Regions from separate parts of the Lysinibacillus sp. EB106-09-02-XG168 genome, predicted to be linked through region 2. Evidence: riboswitches for the same ligand, from Rfam matches in the RefSeq annotation. Region 2 holds a riboswitch; each other region holds the start of a gene.

Region 1 (4,220 bases), 230 kb from region 2:
TTATACGTATATTTCTCCTATTTTAGAGCAGTATATGGGCTACTCACCTAAAGCAATAGTCGTGATTTTAGTTGTATACGGTATTTGCGTTGCCATTGGTAATACATTAGGTGGTCATTTTGCGAATAACAACCCTTTACGTTCTATCTTTATTATCCTTATCGGCTTAGCATTAGCTCTACTCGGTATCAACTTCTTCTTAGAATCATCAATCGGTGGATTAATAATGGTCTTAATTATGGGACTATTTATGTTTATGAATGTACCGGGATTACAGCTTTATGCCGTTCAGATTTCTGAAAAATATATACCATCAGCTATTTCAATGGCTTCAGCATTAAATATTTCGGCCTTTAACATTGGTATTTTCCTAGGATCATACATTGGAGGAATTATCGTTCGCCAACAATCATTAGCTCATACTCCTATATACGGATTCGGCATGGTGATGATTGCTGCAGCTACTACGTTCCTATGGTTAATCTTCGATAAAAACAAACAATAGTTACGTGCTTATAAGTAAAAAAATGCGAGGAAGGTGCTGTCTAAAATGCCCCTTCCTTTTTGCTATTTATTAGATTCAAGAAAAGTATCATCAAAATATGCCTTGAAATTTGGATACAGATAATCTAATGACGATTGAATATCAGCAGCATCATCAAATAAAATTTCATGTTCGATTTGATAAATTGCACAATTTTCTTCATCAGTATTATTATTTAAATCAATACAAATTATTTTTCCATACTCTGTATCCCATGAAAATGGAAGGTATCCTAAACTACATAATGATGGATTAAACATATCCCTTACGTTATTTAAAGGTTCTTCAATACTTTGGTCAGGTATTACACCAAAATAATGGTGATATGTTGAAATAAAAGCTTTATACCATTCGGGAAAATTAAGCCCAAACTCTTTTTCTAACGTTTGAATATCTTCCTCTGTTACAGTGGAAGGAATCATTCTCCACATAGACCACTCTGCATCGATATCAACTACTTTCATTTCTTCAGGTACGTCAGGGCACATCCACCTACAAAATCCTTCTTCTGACACCTGATTATAACGTTCGTAGTAAACTTCAAAACCCTTTTTTATGTATGCACGAATATTCATCTTAAAAACTCCTTTAGAAGAATAAATTGGTCAAGAATTTAAGCCGTTGCACTGACTCCTTTTCGCTCAGGCTTTTCAAAGCATCAGCCATTAACACAGAAAGTCTTTGTTGTACATAAGATAATGTATCGACTATAGGATAGGAGGAAATTTAGTTGTATTACAATCCTTATCCGTATTTTATCTATCCTAATTATTATCCGGCATGGGTAATGGCAAATCAACCAACTACTCAACAACCTTCTAGACATCTAGCAATGCCTGATCCAACGAATAGAAGTCCATTTCCATCCATCAATACAGTGAAATTAAAGACTTCCACGAAACGAATCAAGGTTCTTATGCAGCAAGCACAATTACTTACGGATAAAATTGATGAATCCGAGCAATTTGCGCATGATCTTATGAATGCAGCACAACAATCAAATAAAACAGAAGTTGAAAAGTTAATTGCGTCAACAGGCATTACGATAAAATTCGAAACTACCTATACACCAGATGGATTTCGTATAACATTTACTGAAAGTAGCTGTTGTAAGCTAACACTAATTTTGGGTTGGTGAAAAGTTGGTCCTTTGAAGAGGGCCTCTTTTTTGCCTTTAGCTATGAATTTTAACCATGTATCCCTATGGAACTTGTAACCTATAAACAAATATGCTAAAGTATTTGTAAATTTAATTTCTGAAAATTCCTATATTTCATTTTCTTATCAAGAGAGACGGAGGGATTGGCCCTATGAAGTCTCAGCAACCAGCCTATAGGTATGGTGCTAATTCCAAATGGCAAAATTTAGCCTTGAAGATGAGAAGACTTACAGTTGTTGCTTTGCACAAGAGTCCTCTTCTACAAGGAGGACTCTTTTTTATTGTTGCATTCAAAATAATTAACAGAAAGCAGGGAACTATATTGACAAACAAACTTTTACAAGCAATACAACTTTTGAAATCAAAAGTATGGGTTGATTTAACACATACTTTTGGTCCAAACTCTCCTCATTTCTTTATGTTTGATGATGCAAAATTTGAAACATTATTTTCCCATGATGATGGCTTCTTTGCACAACAATTCACTTTCCCTGGGCAATACGGAACACATATCGACCCACCGATCCATTTCGTGCGAGAAACACGCTATTTAGAGGAATTGGAGCTAAAAGAACTAGTACTCCCACTAATCGTTATTGATAAATCGAAGGAAGCAGAAATTAACAACGACTACACGTTAAGCGTTCGAGATATTCTTAACTTTGAAGCTGAATATGGAGAAATTGAAGATGGTACCTTCGTTGCGTTGCGTACAGATTGGAGTAAACGTTGGCCAGATAAAGAGGCTTTCAGCAACAAAGATAATGATGGCAATAATCATATTCCTGGTTGGGGATTAGAAGCGTTGCAATTTTTATTCAACGAACGAAAAGTAAGTGCAATCGGCCACGAAACTTTTGATACGGATTCAGCAACAGATTTTCGTAAAAACGGTAAGTTAGACGGCGAATATTTTGTGCTTGAGCAAGATACTTATCAAATTGAGCTTATGACAAATTTGGATAAGCTACCTCCAAAAGGGGCCGTTATATTCAATATTGTGCCGAAGCCGGAAAAAGCATCTGGATTCCCTGTCCGTTCATTTGCTATATTGCCTTAATATAGCAACAGGTCTGATTCAATAAATTTTGAACCAGACCTTTCTTAATCATTTATTTAGCGGGATTCCTTTTTTTAAAAACAACATAAACGATCAACATAATTATTATGAACAATACTATAGTATAAATGCTGTAGCGGGATAAAAACACCTCAACATAATGCCATTTGTCACCTAGTACATTACCTAAAGTAATAAACGTAAATGTCCATATAACTGCTCCCGCATACGCAAAGAAAGCAAATTTTTTATAAGGATAATTATTAATAGCCGCAATATATGCTGTAAGATGACGCACACCAGGAATAAAATATCCTATTAATAATAATCCCGGCCCTATTTTTGCAAATAAATTTTTAGTGAAATCAATTTTCTGCTCAGTAATATGAATTTTCGAACCGTATTTTTGCAATAAAGGTAGCCCGAATCTATAGCCTATATAGTAGCTCAAAGTAATCCCCCCTACCGCACCTACGATAGCGCTGATTAAAGCTGGGATGTGCGCGAGAGTTTCGCTATATACACTATACCCTACATATGTCAAAAATATCTCATCTGGAAGCGGCAGCCCAACAATACCTCCAACTAGGATAACAATGATGCCAAAATATCCGTAATGCTCAATAAGAGATTGCACGTGCTGTGCCATAAATCCATCCCACCTAAAGCATAGTAATTTTTATAGTTAGCTTTATCATAACTCAATGGAGACAACATTATGAGTGTTATAAATTCAATACAGTTTTCTCCATTAAATGATTTTTAACTCGCGAAGAGCATAATCAATACCATCTTCAGTTGATTTTTTTGTTACAAAATCAGCGATATTTTTTAATGCTTCACTACCGTTACCCATTGCAATACCGAAGCCGACCTGCTCTAGCATGTCGATATCATTATCTCCATCCCCAAAAGCAAGTGCTTCTTCAGGACTCAAGTCGAAATATGTTAGTACAGCTTGAACAGCAATAGACTTAGAAACATCATGCTGCAAAACATTTGTAATGTTAGGGTGCCACCTTTTAAATAATAAATGAGGAAATGCGGAGGCATACTTTTTCTCAACGTCCCCATCACCATATAAACACATTAAATACACCTCTTGTTTTACAATATCTTCATTAATAACGGGAAACTCTCGCAATGATAATGTTTCTCTCATAGCTTTTAATGTCTTTTCTTCTTGAACGTTATTCATTGATAATGTTTCTGTAAAAAACGATAGACTTTGTTTATTTTCATCAGCAAAAGCCTTTACTACTTGGACCACTTCTTTGGCAACCGGTATTTTATGTATGACTTGATCTTGGTGCTTAACATATGCACCATTAGCTGTAATAAACGTCTCTATTCCTACATTTCTTAAATCCTGGCACATTGATAAAGGTCTTCCTGTAGCAGCTACAATATGAATTCCATTATCCTTCAATTGTTAAATTGCGGTCCTTGTACTTTCT
Region 2 (4,220 bases):
TTTTAGAGGCTTTTGAGCATACCATTGAACAACATCATGAAAAAATAGAACGTAGAAAAGAAGTAATAGAGAAAAAGATCGTAGCGTCTTCGGAAGGTCTTGCCACAATATCATTGGAAACAAACAATTCGTTTTATCGCTTAAGTGAACAATCGGATGAAATTAAACAACTGGCAAAAAATTCACTTCAAGTGTCGACAATGGCTGAGAGTCAGGCATTAGAAGGTCGTGAACGATTAAAGAATCAATCGCAAAATATGAGTAATATTATTAACTCGCTTGATGGTATAGCGGAAAATATTACACAGTTGGCAGATATGTCAAGGGAAATGGAATTGATTATGAATGTTGTGACAAATATTGCTAATCAAACGAACTTGTTAGCTTTAAATGCGGCAATAGAAGCGGCTCGCGCTGGAGAAGCGGGTAAAGGCTTTAGTGTTGTTGCAGATGAAGTGAGAAAACTATCGATTCAAACAAAGGAATCTGTCACATCGGTTGCGACTTTACTACATAAAACGAATGAGCGGACTGATAAACTTGTTTACTCGCTTAGTAATATTCAAGAAGAGGTAACTTCTGGTGAGGAAAACATGGTTCGAACGGAAGGTCAATTTACTAACATATTGGACGCTATGACCGAAGCCAAAGAACAAAATGGACAGATGGAACAAGAAGTACAAGCAATAGTAGAAGTACTAAGTCAATTAGGTATTGCTTTTAATGAAGTGAAAAATTCCGCTGAAGAACTAGCTAGCTTTGCACAAAATTTAAATTAATGGAGTGAAAAGCTATAAATATCACTATATCAACTGTTAATATATACGATCGATCCACTAGGTAGATAAAAGATGCCGGTGAAAATATGCTGTTAAATTCAATATATACTAATTGAACATAGAGAAAATGGAGCTATCCTATGCGCTGGATAGCTCCATTTTTGCTAAATTTGTAAAGGGTTTAACGTAATTTTCGATGAAAAAAGTTTATACTGAAATAAAGAACTAAAAATAGGGGCGGTTAATATGAAAACAGTTGTTGTATTAGGTGGCGGAATTACGGGTTTGTGTACGATGCATTATTTACAACGCCAAGTTCAGGAGAAAAACTTAAATGTAAAGCTTGTACTCGTTGAAAAAAATACATACCTTGGTGGTAAGCTTCACTCTGCACATGAACAAGGCTTTATCATGGAAACAGGAGCAGATTCTATAGTAGCGCGTCATAAAGGTGTTAGGGAGTTAGTAGAAGAACTTAATTTTGAACAAAATCTTGTGTATAACGAAACGGGTGTTTCGTATATTTACACAAATAATGAGCTACATGCTATCCCAGCAGATTCAACGTTTGGTATTCCTATGAGCGTACAATCTCTTGAGGAAAGCACGCTTGTATCAGAGCAAGGTAAAAAAGAAGCATTAAAGGATTTAACCATGCCAAATGGAGCGTTTACAAAGGAAAGTTCGATTGGGGAATTTTTAACGTACTATTTAGGTGAGGAGATTGTTCAAAACCAAATAGCGCCCGTACTTGCAGGTGTATACTCGGGAGATTTATATCAACTTTCAATTGCTTCCACTTTACCGTATTTAATCGATTACAAAAACGATTACGGTAGTATTATTAAAGGCTTTGATGCAAACAGGGAACAATTTTTGAAAGCAGCCAATAAAAAATTTATTTCATTTAAAAATGGTTTATCATCACTAATTGATCGACTTGAAGAAACATTAACGGATGTAGAAATTATAAAAGGGATTGCCACTACAAGTGTTAAAAAGCAGGAGAATCAGTACTCCATTACATTAGCAAACGGTAAAATAATTGAAGCAAATCATGTTGTCATGGCACTGCCAAATGAAGCGGTACAAAGTTTATTGCAGGATGAATCTTTGAATGGCTATTTTGAACAATTTAATACTGCATCCGCCATTACGATTTACTTAGGGTTTGATGTACCAGATAATAGATTACCTGCGGATGGAACAGGCTATATTGTGTCACATAATTCGGATGTTATTTGTAATGCAGCAACGTGGACAAGTCGCAAGTGGAAACACACGTCAGCAGAAGGAAAATTACTTGTACGACTTTTTTATAAGAGCATTAACCCTGAGTATGAGAGATTGCGTTTGATGTCAGATGAAGAGTTAGCAGCGGTTGCTCTAGAGGATGTAAGAAAAAGCTTGGGGATTGAGGAAACGCCAACAATTGTGGACGTGACAAAATGGATCGACCAAATGCCAAAGTATGATTTGGCACATCGTGAAGCGTTGCAAGGTCTCGTACAAGAGCTTGAGAAAAACTATCCGAATTTATCAATAGCGGGGTGCTCTTATTTCGGAGTAGGCATAGGTGCGTGTATTCAAAATGGTAAAAAAATTGGTGAGGAGCTTGCTGAAAAACTATCGTAATTGTTTGATTTAAATCAAAATCTGGTATTTTTCGTGAAGTTTTACCTCTGTTCTGTGAAATAGTCTTGACTCAATCGTTCGTAAACGATATGATTCTTTTAATTATTTAAAAAATTCATACAACATTCTTATCAAGAGAAGCTGAGGGACTGGCCCTATGAAGCTTCAGCAACCAACTTATTGTCAGGTGCTAAATCCAGAGGACCGTAGTGTCGAAGATGAGAAGGAAAAACAATGACGAAACGTTAAAGCCTTCTTTTTTTGTAAAAGAAGGCTTTTTTATTTTCATAAATAAAGGAAGAGAGGCTAGTTTTATGGGATTGCTTGAAAGGTTGAAAACGCATGTTCTTACAGCAGATGGTGCAATTGGTACAGTTTTATATGGCTATGGCTTGGAGTATTGCCATGAGGAAATGAATATACAAAGACCTGAATTAATTGAAAAGATTCATAGAGAGTATATAGCAGCAGGTGCCGATATTATTCAAACGAACACTTACGGAGCTAATGCCATAAAATTAGCCCGCTATGGATTAGAATCTCGTGTGCAGCAGTTTAATGAAGCTGCTATAACGATTGCAAAACGAGCAGCGGCAGAAGGTGGACAATTTGTCTTAGGTACTATTGGGGGAATCCGTGGTATTCGAAAAAGCGATGCAACGTTAGAGGAAATTTTAGCAACAGTTGATGAGCAGGCAACCGTTTTACTTGCAGGAAATCCAGATGGCCTTTTACTTGAGACATATTATGATTTTGAAGAATTAACAGAGACTTTAGCAATGCTACGAGCTAAAACGAAATTACCGATTATTGCTCAAGTTTCAATGCACGAACCAGGAATTTTACAAAATGGAATGAGCTTAAATAACGCTTTACATGAACTTGAAGCTCTAGGTGCTGATCTCGTAGGTGTTAACTGTCGCTTAGGTCCTCACCATACAATACAAGCATTTGAAGGTGTAGAGCTTCCTAAGAAAGCATTTATGTCAGCGTATCCGAACGCTTCTCTTCTTGATGTAGAGGATGGCCGTGTCGTTTATGAGTCGGAGGCAGATTATTTTGGTCGAGCAGCTGTAGAGCTTCGTGATCAGGGGGTACGTTTAATTGGTGGTTGCTGTGGTACGACACCAAAGCATATTGCTGCAGCGAAAAAGTACTTAGAGGAGTTATCCCCAGTCGAAGAAAAGTATGCAAAGCCAGAAAAAGTAGAGATTGTCCGTGAGGCTGAGCCAGCAAATTATGAACCATTACATGTAAAAGTAAAACGTGAACGCTCAGTTATAGTGGAATTAGATACACCAAGACATTTAGAAATCGAAGGCTTTATTGCAGGAGCAAGAAAAATATATGAGGCAGGCGCAGATGTAGTCATGATGGCAGATAATTCACTTGCTTCTCCAAGGATTAGTAATGTCGCAATGGGTGCCTTACTGAAAGAAACACACGGGGTAAGACCGTTAACTCATATAACATGCCGAGATCGTAATTTAATTGGACTTCAATCACATTTAATGGGATTAAACGCACTAGGCATTCACGATATTTTAGCAGTGACTGGAGATCCGACGAAGGTGGGCGATTTCCCAGGGGCCACAAGCGTTTATGACGTATCTTCAATGGAGCTAATCCAATTAATAAAACAGTTAAACGAAGGTGTATCGTTCTCTGGGAAACCACTTCGTAAAAAGGCGAATTTCTCTGTAGCGGCTGCCTTTAATCCTAATGTACGTGTACTAGATCGCGCGGTATCTCGATTAGAGAAGAAAATTGAATATGGGGCAGATTATTTTATTTCGCAGCCTGTCT
Region 3 (4,220 bases), 360 kb from region 2:
GATGAAATGATTGCAGAATAAGACAAGCTTATAAGACAAGCCTGTAATAGAAAAACGTCGGAAACTACCGACGTTTTTTATTATCTTCATCCATTCTGCCATCATAGTGGATGAGGGTGAATGAAAGTATATTCCCTTAACAATAAGTGTCTAACAGTATCAATGACAAGATTTATTGATATAATAATGATAAGGGATATGTCTAAACGGGGGTGGCGTTATGTTCGAGGGGAAATGCTTAATTGTCGAAGGCCGTTCGGATAAGCTTCAAATTGAACCTATTTTAAATGAACATGTTAAAATACTTTGCACGAATGGTACAATTGGTGTGCATCAATTAGAAGAGTTACTTGATCCATATGAAGGCTGTGAGCTTTATACATTTTTTGATGCAGATACATCGGGTGATAAGCTACGAGCATTAATGGACAGACATTATCCAGAGGCTGAGCATTTACGTACAATGCCAACATATAAGGAAGTAGAGACAACTCCGAGAAAGGTGTTAGCGGCGATCTTGCTTCGTGCACATTTCTCAATCCATAATGAATATATTTTGTAAGGTTGCGTGAAAAAAGATGGAAGAATGGTCAAAAGAGCAGTGGGACGTGGCTATCCAGTCTGGTGAAAAGGCTGCTTTTTATTTATATACACCAATGTGTGGAACGTGTGTAGTTGCATCGAAAATGATGTCGGTTGTTGAGCAATTGCTGCCACAGCTACAGGTTGGTAAAGCGAATATTAATTTTATTGAGCAAATCGCTTATCATAATAAAATCGAAAGTGTACCGTGTTTACTTGTATGTGAAGGCGGAAAAGTGACGGAAAAGGTTTATGCCTTTCAATCCGTACCGTATTTATACGAATTGTTAAAAAAATAAATTGACGGAACTTTACTCACGTGGTAAAGTACGAATATACTAAAAAATATAAATATATCGAACTCTTATAAAGAGCGGCGGAGGGAAGTGCCCTATGAAGCCCGGCAACCATCACAAAGTGAAAAGGTGCCAAATCACCCAAAGATTTTATCTTTGAAAGATGAGAGAACGGTTCAGCGTATAAGTTACGTGACCCCTTCTACTTGTCTATAGTTGAAGGGGTTTTTTTACTTCTTTCAGCGGATGTCCGAACACCCGCTGAAATAGAGGAGCTCAGTCTAAGAACGCCACATCCTGTGGCAACGACTGAGTGACCAACGTCATGTTGTTGCTGACGCTTCGCTTTCGCACAGTAAACATTTGTTGGCCTAAAGCCTACGGCGGATGTCATGGAATCGAAAAGGATTTCTTAGGGGATGTTAGCCTAAAACCATCGCATCCATGGGTAACAGCTAACTGACCTGTATCGGTAAAAACGCCACGTCCTGTGGCATTACCGAAATGACCGACATCGTGTCGGCCCCCGTGTTGCTGCCGCTGCGTTAGCACTACGCTTTCGCACAAAAAACATCTGCAGGCCTAAGCACAAAGCCGATTCCAGACACAATTATGCCGTGGCACAATTGATATAAGAAAAGGAGAATTCGCTATGATTCAGCTTCAAAATATTACGAAGAAATACAAAACCTCGAATGGCGAATTAACAGCAGTTAAAGACGTCAACCTTTCTATTGAAAAAGGTGAAATTTATGGCATTATCGGCTATAGTGGCGCTGGTAAAAGTACAATGATTCGCTTGTTAAACGGTTTAGAAAAGCCTACATCAGGAACGGTAACGGTTAACAATCAGGAATTTTCATCCATAAAGGGGCAAAAGCTTAGAAATGCTAGACAAAAGGTCAGTATGATTTTCCAACATTTCAATTTACTTTGGTCTCGAACTGTTGCTGAAAACATTGCTTTCCCACTAGAAATCGCAGGTGTTCCAAAGGCAAAACGTGAGGCACGTGTGAAAGAATTGATCACACTAGTTGGTTTAGACGGACGTGCTAAAGCGTATCCATCACAACTATCAGGGGGACAAAAGCAACGTGTAGGCATTGCTCGTGCACTTGCTAATAATCCAGAAGTATTGTTATGTGATGAGGCAACATCCGCACTCGATCCGGAGACAACAGATGCTATCCTAGATTTACTGGTCGATATTAATGAACGACTAGGTTTAACAATCGTATTAATTACACATGAAATGCACGTAATTCGTAAAATTTGCCACCGTGTAGCGGTTATGGAAGCTGGAGAAATTGTAGAACGTGGTGAAGTATTACAAGTATTCCAAGCGCCACAAGCTGACATTACAAAAAAATTCGTTTCTCAAATTACAAATACGAAGGAAACACAGGAAACTGTGGCACAAATTAAAGCAAATTACCCTAATGGACAACTTGTAAAGCTAATCTTTGTAGGAGAAAAAACAGAGCAGCCTGTCATCTCACATCTTGTGAAAAAGTGTGATGTAGAAGTAAGTATAGTGCATGGTAATATTTCGCAAACGAAAAATGGCGCGTACGGTACACTTATTGTACAAATTGAAGGCACAGAGTCGAATGTTGCAGCTGCACTTAGCTACTTGCATACAGTCGAAGTACAAACGGAGGTGATTGCCAATGCTAACTAGTCTCTTTCCGAATGTTGACTGGGAAAAAATGTGGGAAGCTACGTATGAAACGTTGTACATGACAACAATCTCTACAGTGATCACATTTATACTTGGATTAGTAATTGGGATCTTATTGTTTTTATCAAGTCCAAACCAACTATGGGCCAATAAACTGGTGAACTTTTTAACAGGCTCAATCGTTAATATTTTCCGTTCGATTCCATTTATCGTTTTGATTATTTTATTAATTCCGTTTACAAAATTTTTACTCGGCACAATTCGTGGCGCAGATGCGGCTTTACCGGCACTAATTATCGGAGCTGCACCATTTTATGCGCGTATGGTATTAATTTCATTACGTGAAATCGATAAAGGCGTTATTGAAGCGGCTCGTTCAATGGGTGCTAAAACGTCAACGATTATTTGGAAAGTATTAATTCCCGAATCGTTACCGGCGCTTATTTCTGGTCTTACTGTAACGGCTGTAGCACTTGTGGGCTATACTGCGATGGCAGGTATTATCGGTGCAGGTGGTCTAGGGAACTTAGCATTCTTAGATGGTTTCCAACGCAATCGCCAAGATGTAACTTTAATGGCGACTATATTAATCTTAATAGTAGTATTTATTATTCAATGGATTGGCGACTTAATTACAGCCAAAACAGATAAACGCTAAAAAGGCGCTAATGACAAAAAAGCGTATCTCGCTACGAACATCAAAAAGGTTCTTTCGGTTTTATACCGCTAACATATTTTAAATTAGTTAAAAGGGAGTGCAATAAAATGAAGAAATTATTAGCAGGATTATTTTTATCAGTATTAGTATTAGCCTTAGCTGCTTGTGGTGCTGGTAAAAAAGATGATACTAAAAACACATCATCTGGTGAAAAATCAGACAGTAATGAAAATGTAACATTAACAATAGGTGCTTCTAATACGCCTCATGCGGTTATTTTAGAAAAAGCAAAACCAGCTTTAGCTAAAGAAGGTATCGATCTTGAAATAGAAACTTATCAAGATTATGTATTACCAAACCAACATTTAGAATCAGGTGAACTTGATGCAAACTATTTCCAACACCTACCTTTCTTAGAGCTTAGCATGAAAGAAAATGGCTATGACTTTGAAAATGCTGGTGCCATTCACATTGAACCAATCGGAATTTACTCTAAAAAATATAAATCTCTTGAGGATCTACCAAAAGGTGCAACAATTTTACTTTCTAGCTCAGTTTCAGACCACGGTCGTATGCTTTCATTGTTAGAAGCTAAGGGCTTAATTAAATTAAAAGATGGTGTTGATAAAACAGCAGCAGAAATAAAAGATATCGCAGAAAACCCTAAAAACTTCAAATTTGATGCAAATACAGCTCCAGAAATGCTTGTACAAATGTATGAAAATAATGAAGGCGATGCAGTTTTAATTAACTCGAACTTTGCAATCGATAACGGCATTAATCCATTGAAAGATGCGATTTCTCTTGAAGATAAAGAATCTCCTTATGTAAATATTGTAGCTGTACGTGCTGGTGATGAAACAAAACCAGAAATTAAAAAATTGATAGAAGTATTAAAATCTAAAGAAATCCAAGACTTCATTATTGAAGAATGGAAAGGTTCAGTTGTACCAGTTAAATAATTGTTAAAAAGGGTATGTAAGTATAAAACTTACATACCCTT
Region 4 (4,220 bases), 320 kb from region 2:
TTAGATTTTCAAATGACAATAATGAAGGCTTATTTTCATACTATATGGTGGAGGTGAAAAAATGCCAAGAGTAAAATATATAGATTCTGACATTGGCTTGGTGGCAAGGATGATGAGAGCGGAAGCGGAAGGCGAAGGAAATCAAGGAATGCTATATGTTGGCAATGTCATTGTGAATCGTCTTGTAGCAGAATGTCCAGACTTTAAAGATTTAAGAACCATTAATGATGTTATTTATCAGGTACAAGGAGGAAATTATTCTTTTGAAGCGGTTCAAAAAGGGAATATGTTTTACCAAAGAGCACGACCTAATGAAAAAAGATTAGCCAAACTGACACTGGATTATTGGAGAGAACATCCAGCGAAATTCGCACTTTGGTACTTCAATCCATACGCACCATGTCCTCCAACCTGGTACGGTCAACCTTTTACTGGTCAATTTAAAAATCATTGCTTCTATGAACCAGCGCCGGATACATGTGAGAGTGTTTATCGGGGATAGGGAGTCATTTTAATATTTTTTTCATCAAAAAAGAAATCCCACGGAAAAGGCTACACCTTTTCCGTGGGATTTTGTGTGATAGGCTAATAACTAGAAAATAGTAACTGATTATATAAAGCTCAATAGCGTATGGTTCCTCTACCATACCTATTGAGCTACTTAAATTTGTCTTAGTAAAATATATGATTACTTTTTCATGCTTTCAGATTGAAGTTCTAATAATTTTTCTCTTAGTACTTCATCACTAGCATAAATATATAATCCTTCAATTCCCCGTTTCATAAGCACATTCATGGAATTTAGAATAATCTTTTCTTTTGCTTGTTTAACATTTTCTATACCTTCAATTCCTGCAAATGCACCTACATCTTTGTAATTCTCAGGTTTTATAACTAAACAATCGGATTGCTTGTCGTATGTTATAGATGGTCCTAGGATTACACCCACATAGTTTAAATCGAAGCCCTGAATTGTATAAATGGAGCCTGCTTCTTCTATAGTGGAGCCCTTTTCTGCCCAGGTGTATTTCCCATCTGTTATGTTCCATGGAATTTTATAATTGCCCTTATCTTCCGTTATATAATAAATACCGCCGTCTTTCTTATGTAAATAATCAAATGTTGAAACAACTCGACTCAAACCACCATCATTATTCTTTTCAATAATCGCTTTATGCATTTTTTGTAAAGAATCAAATATCGTCAGCTCATACTCTTTATCGTTAGGAATAGGAGAAATCTTTTTATTTTTAAAATGGTCAATCCATTCAATTACCTCTTCGTTTGCTCTCATACGGAATTGATTTTTTAGTTCGTATTTCTCATAATCACTTTGATGCAATAAAGCTTCCAAAGTAGCTTCCTTCCAAAAGCTTTTAAGTTTCAATACTTGGCTTTCATCATAAACAACTACAACGATTTTCGCCAACTTCATAAGCTCTTCAAGCTGATTATTGTCTGTAAAATTATTATATGTGTCTGGCCTAGTTAACAATAAATGTCCTTCATCCACTAAAATAATGTCAGCCTTTTCGCCTGATTTTTTTAGACGATTAATTAAAGGTGTAGGTCTATCAAAATTTTTAGCTTTTAAAAATTTTAATTTAGAAGCTATAGTTTTATATGTTTTGAGCATTTCATCATGATTAACAACCAAATAATTTTCTGAACCACATAAATGTGATGTAACATCTGAAGACAGTTCCTGTATAGAATTAAATATAGAACTTAACACCACACTTTTACCTGTCCCCGCTTCACCTTGAATCAAGAATAAAAATGATTTATCTTCTTCTGAACGAGAAATGTTTTGCTCGCAAATTTCAATAACTTTTTCCTTTAACTCTAATTGTTCTACTGACAACTCCTTAAAAGGTGAAAGCTTAAAAACATCACGGTTTTCAATTACATGCTGTTCATTATTAACAATCCCTTGATCTACTAGACGTTCCCAAATTCCTTTAAAAATATCACGGTCATAAAACTTTTTATTGTAGTAATTATGTGAAATATTATTTACCGTTTGGCTCTTATTTTGTAGCTTATATTTTTGGTCTCCTAGAAAATAATTAATAAGCTTCGTCTCTAAATGAAACGTAGCAGAACGATTAAACTCCTCATGATAGATTAAATGCATCTCATCTAATTTCTGACGTTCCTTTGTTTTTAAATGTGCACGCATTCGATTTTTGAACGCTACTGTTTCCCCAATATAAGCCTCTTTTTGATCCTTTAAAAGATAAATGACTGGATAATTTAAATAGCTCTCTGTGTTATTGATACTTTTTAAGCTTTTTTCATTAAATGGCCATGTATTAATTTCAACTGTATTCACCTTAATGCCACCTTACTTACGATATAGATAAACTTATTTTAGCATATTATTGAAACTAGTTTGTTTTGCTGTTAAATCAGAATCTGCGTATTAGTATTATGATTGAATAGCCCTATTTCAGTGCGGACTGTATTTCCTGTTACTTTGAAATAAAGTTTAATTAAAAAATGTTGCAAATATAGATGTTTTATTATACTATTTCATTATTGTGCAAAAAATAATATGTTTTTCTTCTTATCAAGAGAGATGGAGGGACTGGCCCTATGAAATCTCGGCAGCGGAACTTTGTATTTAAGTTACTGTGCCAAATCCAGCAAGCAATGGCTTGATAGATAAGAGGAGTGTTTTATAGATATAAGACCTCTTCTTGTTTTCAAGAAGAGGTCTTTTTTTAGAGAAAAATGGACAAAGACGTATCCATTTTTTAATTTTTGGAGGTAGAACAATGAAGAAAGAAAATCCATGGGCGCTAATCCCATTTGTTGTTTTTTTAGTTTTATTTATTGGTTCAGGGGTTATTACAGGTGATTTTTATGCCTTCCCTGTCATTGTAGCCATTGCCATTTCGGGCGCTGTGGCTCTGGCAATGAATCGAAAAGAATCGTTTTCGAATAAGGTTGATATTTTTTGTAAAGGCGCTGGTAATTTAAATGTCATGCTGATGGTTGTTATTTTTCTATTGGCTGGAGCCTTTTCAGAGGTAGCAAAAGGCATGGGGGCAGTAGACTCCACTGTTAACTTTGCTTTGTCAGTCATTCCACAAAACCTGCTTGTCGTAGGCTTGTTCATCATAGCCTGCTTTATCTCCCTATCAATGGGGACTTCGGTAGGAACAATTGTTGCTCTGGCGCCAATTGGAGTTGGGATAAGCGAGCATACCGACTTTTCTATGGCTTTAGTAATGGCGGCGATTGTTGGAGGTTCGATGTTTGGCGATAATTTATCCTTTATTTCAGATACAACTATTACTGCAGTTCGTTCACAGGGCGCACAAATGAAAGATAAATTTAAAGTGAATTTTTGGATTGTGTTGCCGGCAGCTATAGTAACGAGCATTATTTTAGGGGTTATCACAATGGGTGATACTACCGCACAAGTAGAGCATTTAAGCTATAGTTGGGTAAAAATTGTTCCCTATGTTTTGGTTATTATTTTTGCGCTAATTGGAATGAATGTTTTCCTTGTTCTTGCATTCGGGATTGTTCTGGCCGGGGGTGTTGGCTTAGCGGATGGCAGCTATCAGTTAATGGACCTTTTCCAAAAGATTGGCGAAGGAATGTCAGGCATGTATGAAATGGCATTTCTTGCAATCTTAATCGCTGGAATGGTGGAAATTATTAAGCTTAACGGAGGAATTGACTTCCTACTTCACCTTGCGACACGAAGAATTAAATCAAAAAAAGGTGCTGAATTTGGGATTGCAGGTCTTGTGGGCCTAACTAATTTATCTACGGCCAATAATACAATTGCTATTTTAATTGCTGGTCCCCTTGCAAAAAATATTGCTGACCAGTATGGGATTGAGCCAAGAAAGTCCGCAAGTATATTAGATATTTTCTCCTGTACGGCCCAAGGTCTTCTGCCATACGGAGCCCAATTCCTAGCAGCCGCAAGCGTTGCGGGAATATCGCCAGTGAGCATGCTGCAGTATTCTTTCTACCCGATTTTGATAGGAATTTGTGGGATTATCGCTATTTTAATTGGATACCCGGCAAAAAAGAAAGCCTGAACTTAATCAACATTGAACTTACATTGAAATAATCCAATCGTTTTGACAAAAAGATTCTCAAAACGATTGGATTTTTTAATTGGGGCTATTCGTTTAAAACAGAAAACGAAAGGAATTTATCCATTCCTTCACTCTCATTATTCATCTATACTTAAA

What was found. Region 2 has a riboswitch for S-adenosylmethionine ahead of AC3WSO_RS21760 (bifunctional homocysteine S-methyltransferase/methylenetetrahydrofolate reductase). Riboswitches for the same ligand answer to the same signal wherever they lie in the genome.
Region 1: it holds a riboswitch for S-adenosylmethionine, as region 2 does, so the genes downstream of both, AC3WSO_RS22920 (cyclase family protein) here and AC3WSO_RS21760 (bifunctional homocysteine S-methyltransferase/methylenetetrahydrofolate reductase) in region 2, are expected to answer to the same signal.
Region 3: it holds a riboswitch for S-adenosylmethionine, as region 2 does, so the genes downstream of both, AC3WSO_RS20020 (methionine ABC transporter ATP-binding protein) here and AC3WSO_RS21760 (bifunctional homocysteine S-methyltransferase/methylenetetrahydrofolate reductase) in region 2, are expected to answer to the same signal.
Region 4: it holds a riboswitch for S-adenosylmethionine, as region 2 does, so the genes downstream of both, AC3WSO_RS20215 (Na+/H+ antiporter NhaC family protein) here and AC3WSO_RS21760 (bifunctional homocysteine S-methyltransferase/methylenetetrahydrofolate reductase) in region 2, are expected to answer to the same signal.

What each region holds. Positions count from the first base shown of each region.
Region 1 is NZ_JBYTDN010000003.1:4,530,606-4,534,825, forward strand. Features, by position in the region: gene AC3WSO_RS22905 (MFS transporter) at 1-505, shown strand, start outside; gene AC3WSO_RS22910 (SMI1/KNR4 family protein) at 568-1,119, opposite strand; gene AC3WSO_RS22915 (YuzC family spore coat inner layer protein) at 1,275-1,682, shown strand; SAM riboswitch class I at 1,823-1,927, shown strand; gene AC3WSO_RS22920 (cyclase family protein) at 2,026-2,763, shown strand; gene AC3WSO_RS22925 (DedA family protein) at 2,816-3,412, opposite strand; partial or broken gene AC3WSO_RS22930 (Cof-type HAD-IIB family hydrolase) at 3,515-4,220, opposite strand, start outside.
Region 2 is NZ_JBYTDN010000003.1:4,297,016-4,301,235, reverse strand. Features, by position in the region: gene AC3WSO_RS21770 (protoglobin domain-containing protein) at 1-779, shown strand, start outside; gene AC3WSO_RS21765 (protoporphyrinogen oxidase) at 1,026-2,414, shown strand; SAM riboswitch class I at 2,540-2,639, shown strand; gene AC3WSO_RS21760 (bifunctional homocysteine S-methyltransferase/methylenetetrahydrofolate reductase) at 2,729-4,220, shown strand, end outside.
Region 3 is NZ_JBYTDN010000003.1:3,935,486-3,939,705, reverse strand. Features, by position in the region: gene gcvH (glycine cleavage system protein GcvH) at 1-21, shown strand, start outside; gene AC3WSO_RS20030 (toprim domain-containing protein) at 221-562, shown strand; gene AC3WSO_RS20025 (thioredoxin family protein) at 579-881, shown strand; SAM riboswitch class I at 944-1,048, shown strand; gene AC3WSO_RS20020 (methionine ABC transporter ATP-binding protein) at 1,531-2,559, shown strand; gene AC3WSO_RS20015 (methionine ABC transporter permease) at 2,549-3,217, shown strand; gene AC3WSO_RS20010 (MetQ/NlpA family ABC transporter substrate-binding protein) at 3,325-4,179, shown strand.
Region 4 is NZ_JBYTDN010000003.1:3,972,177-3,976,396, forward strand. Features, by position in the region: gene AC3WSO_RS20205 (cell wall hydrolase) at 62-502, shown strand; gene AC3WSO_RS20210 (DUF2075 domain-containing protein) at 689-2,335, opposite strand; SAM riboswitch class I at 2,567-2,674, shown strand; gene AC3WSO_RS20215 (Na+/H+ antiporter NhaC family protein) at 2,781-4,064, shown strand.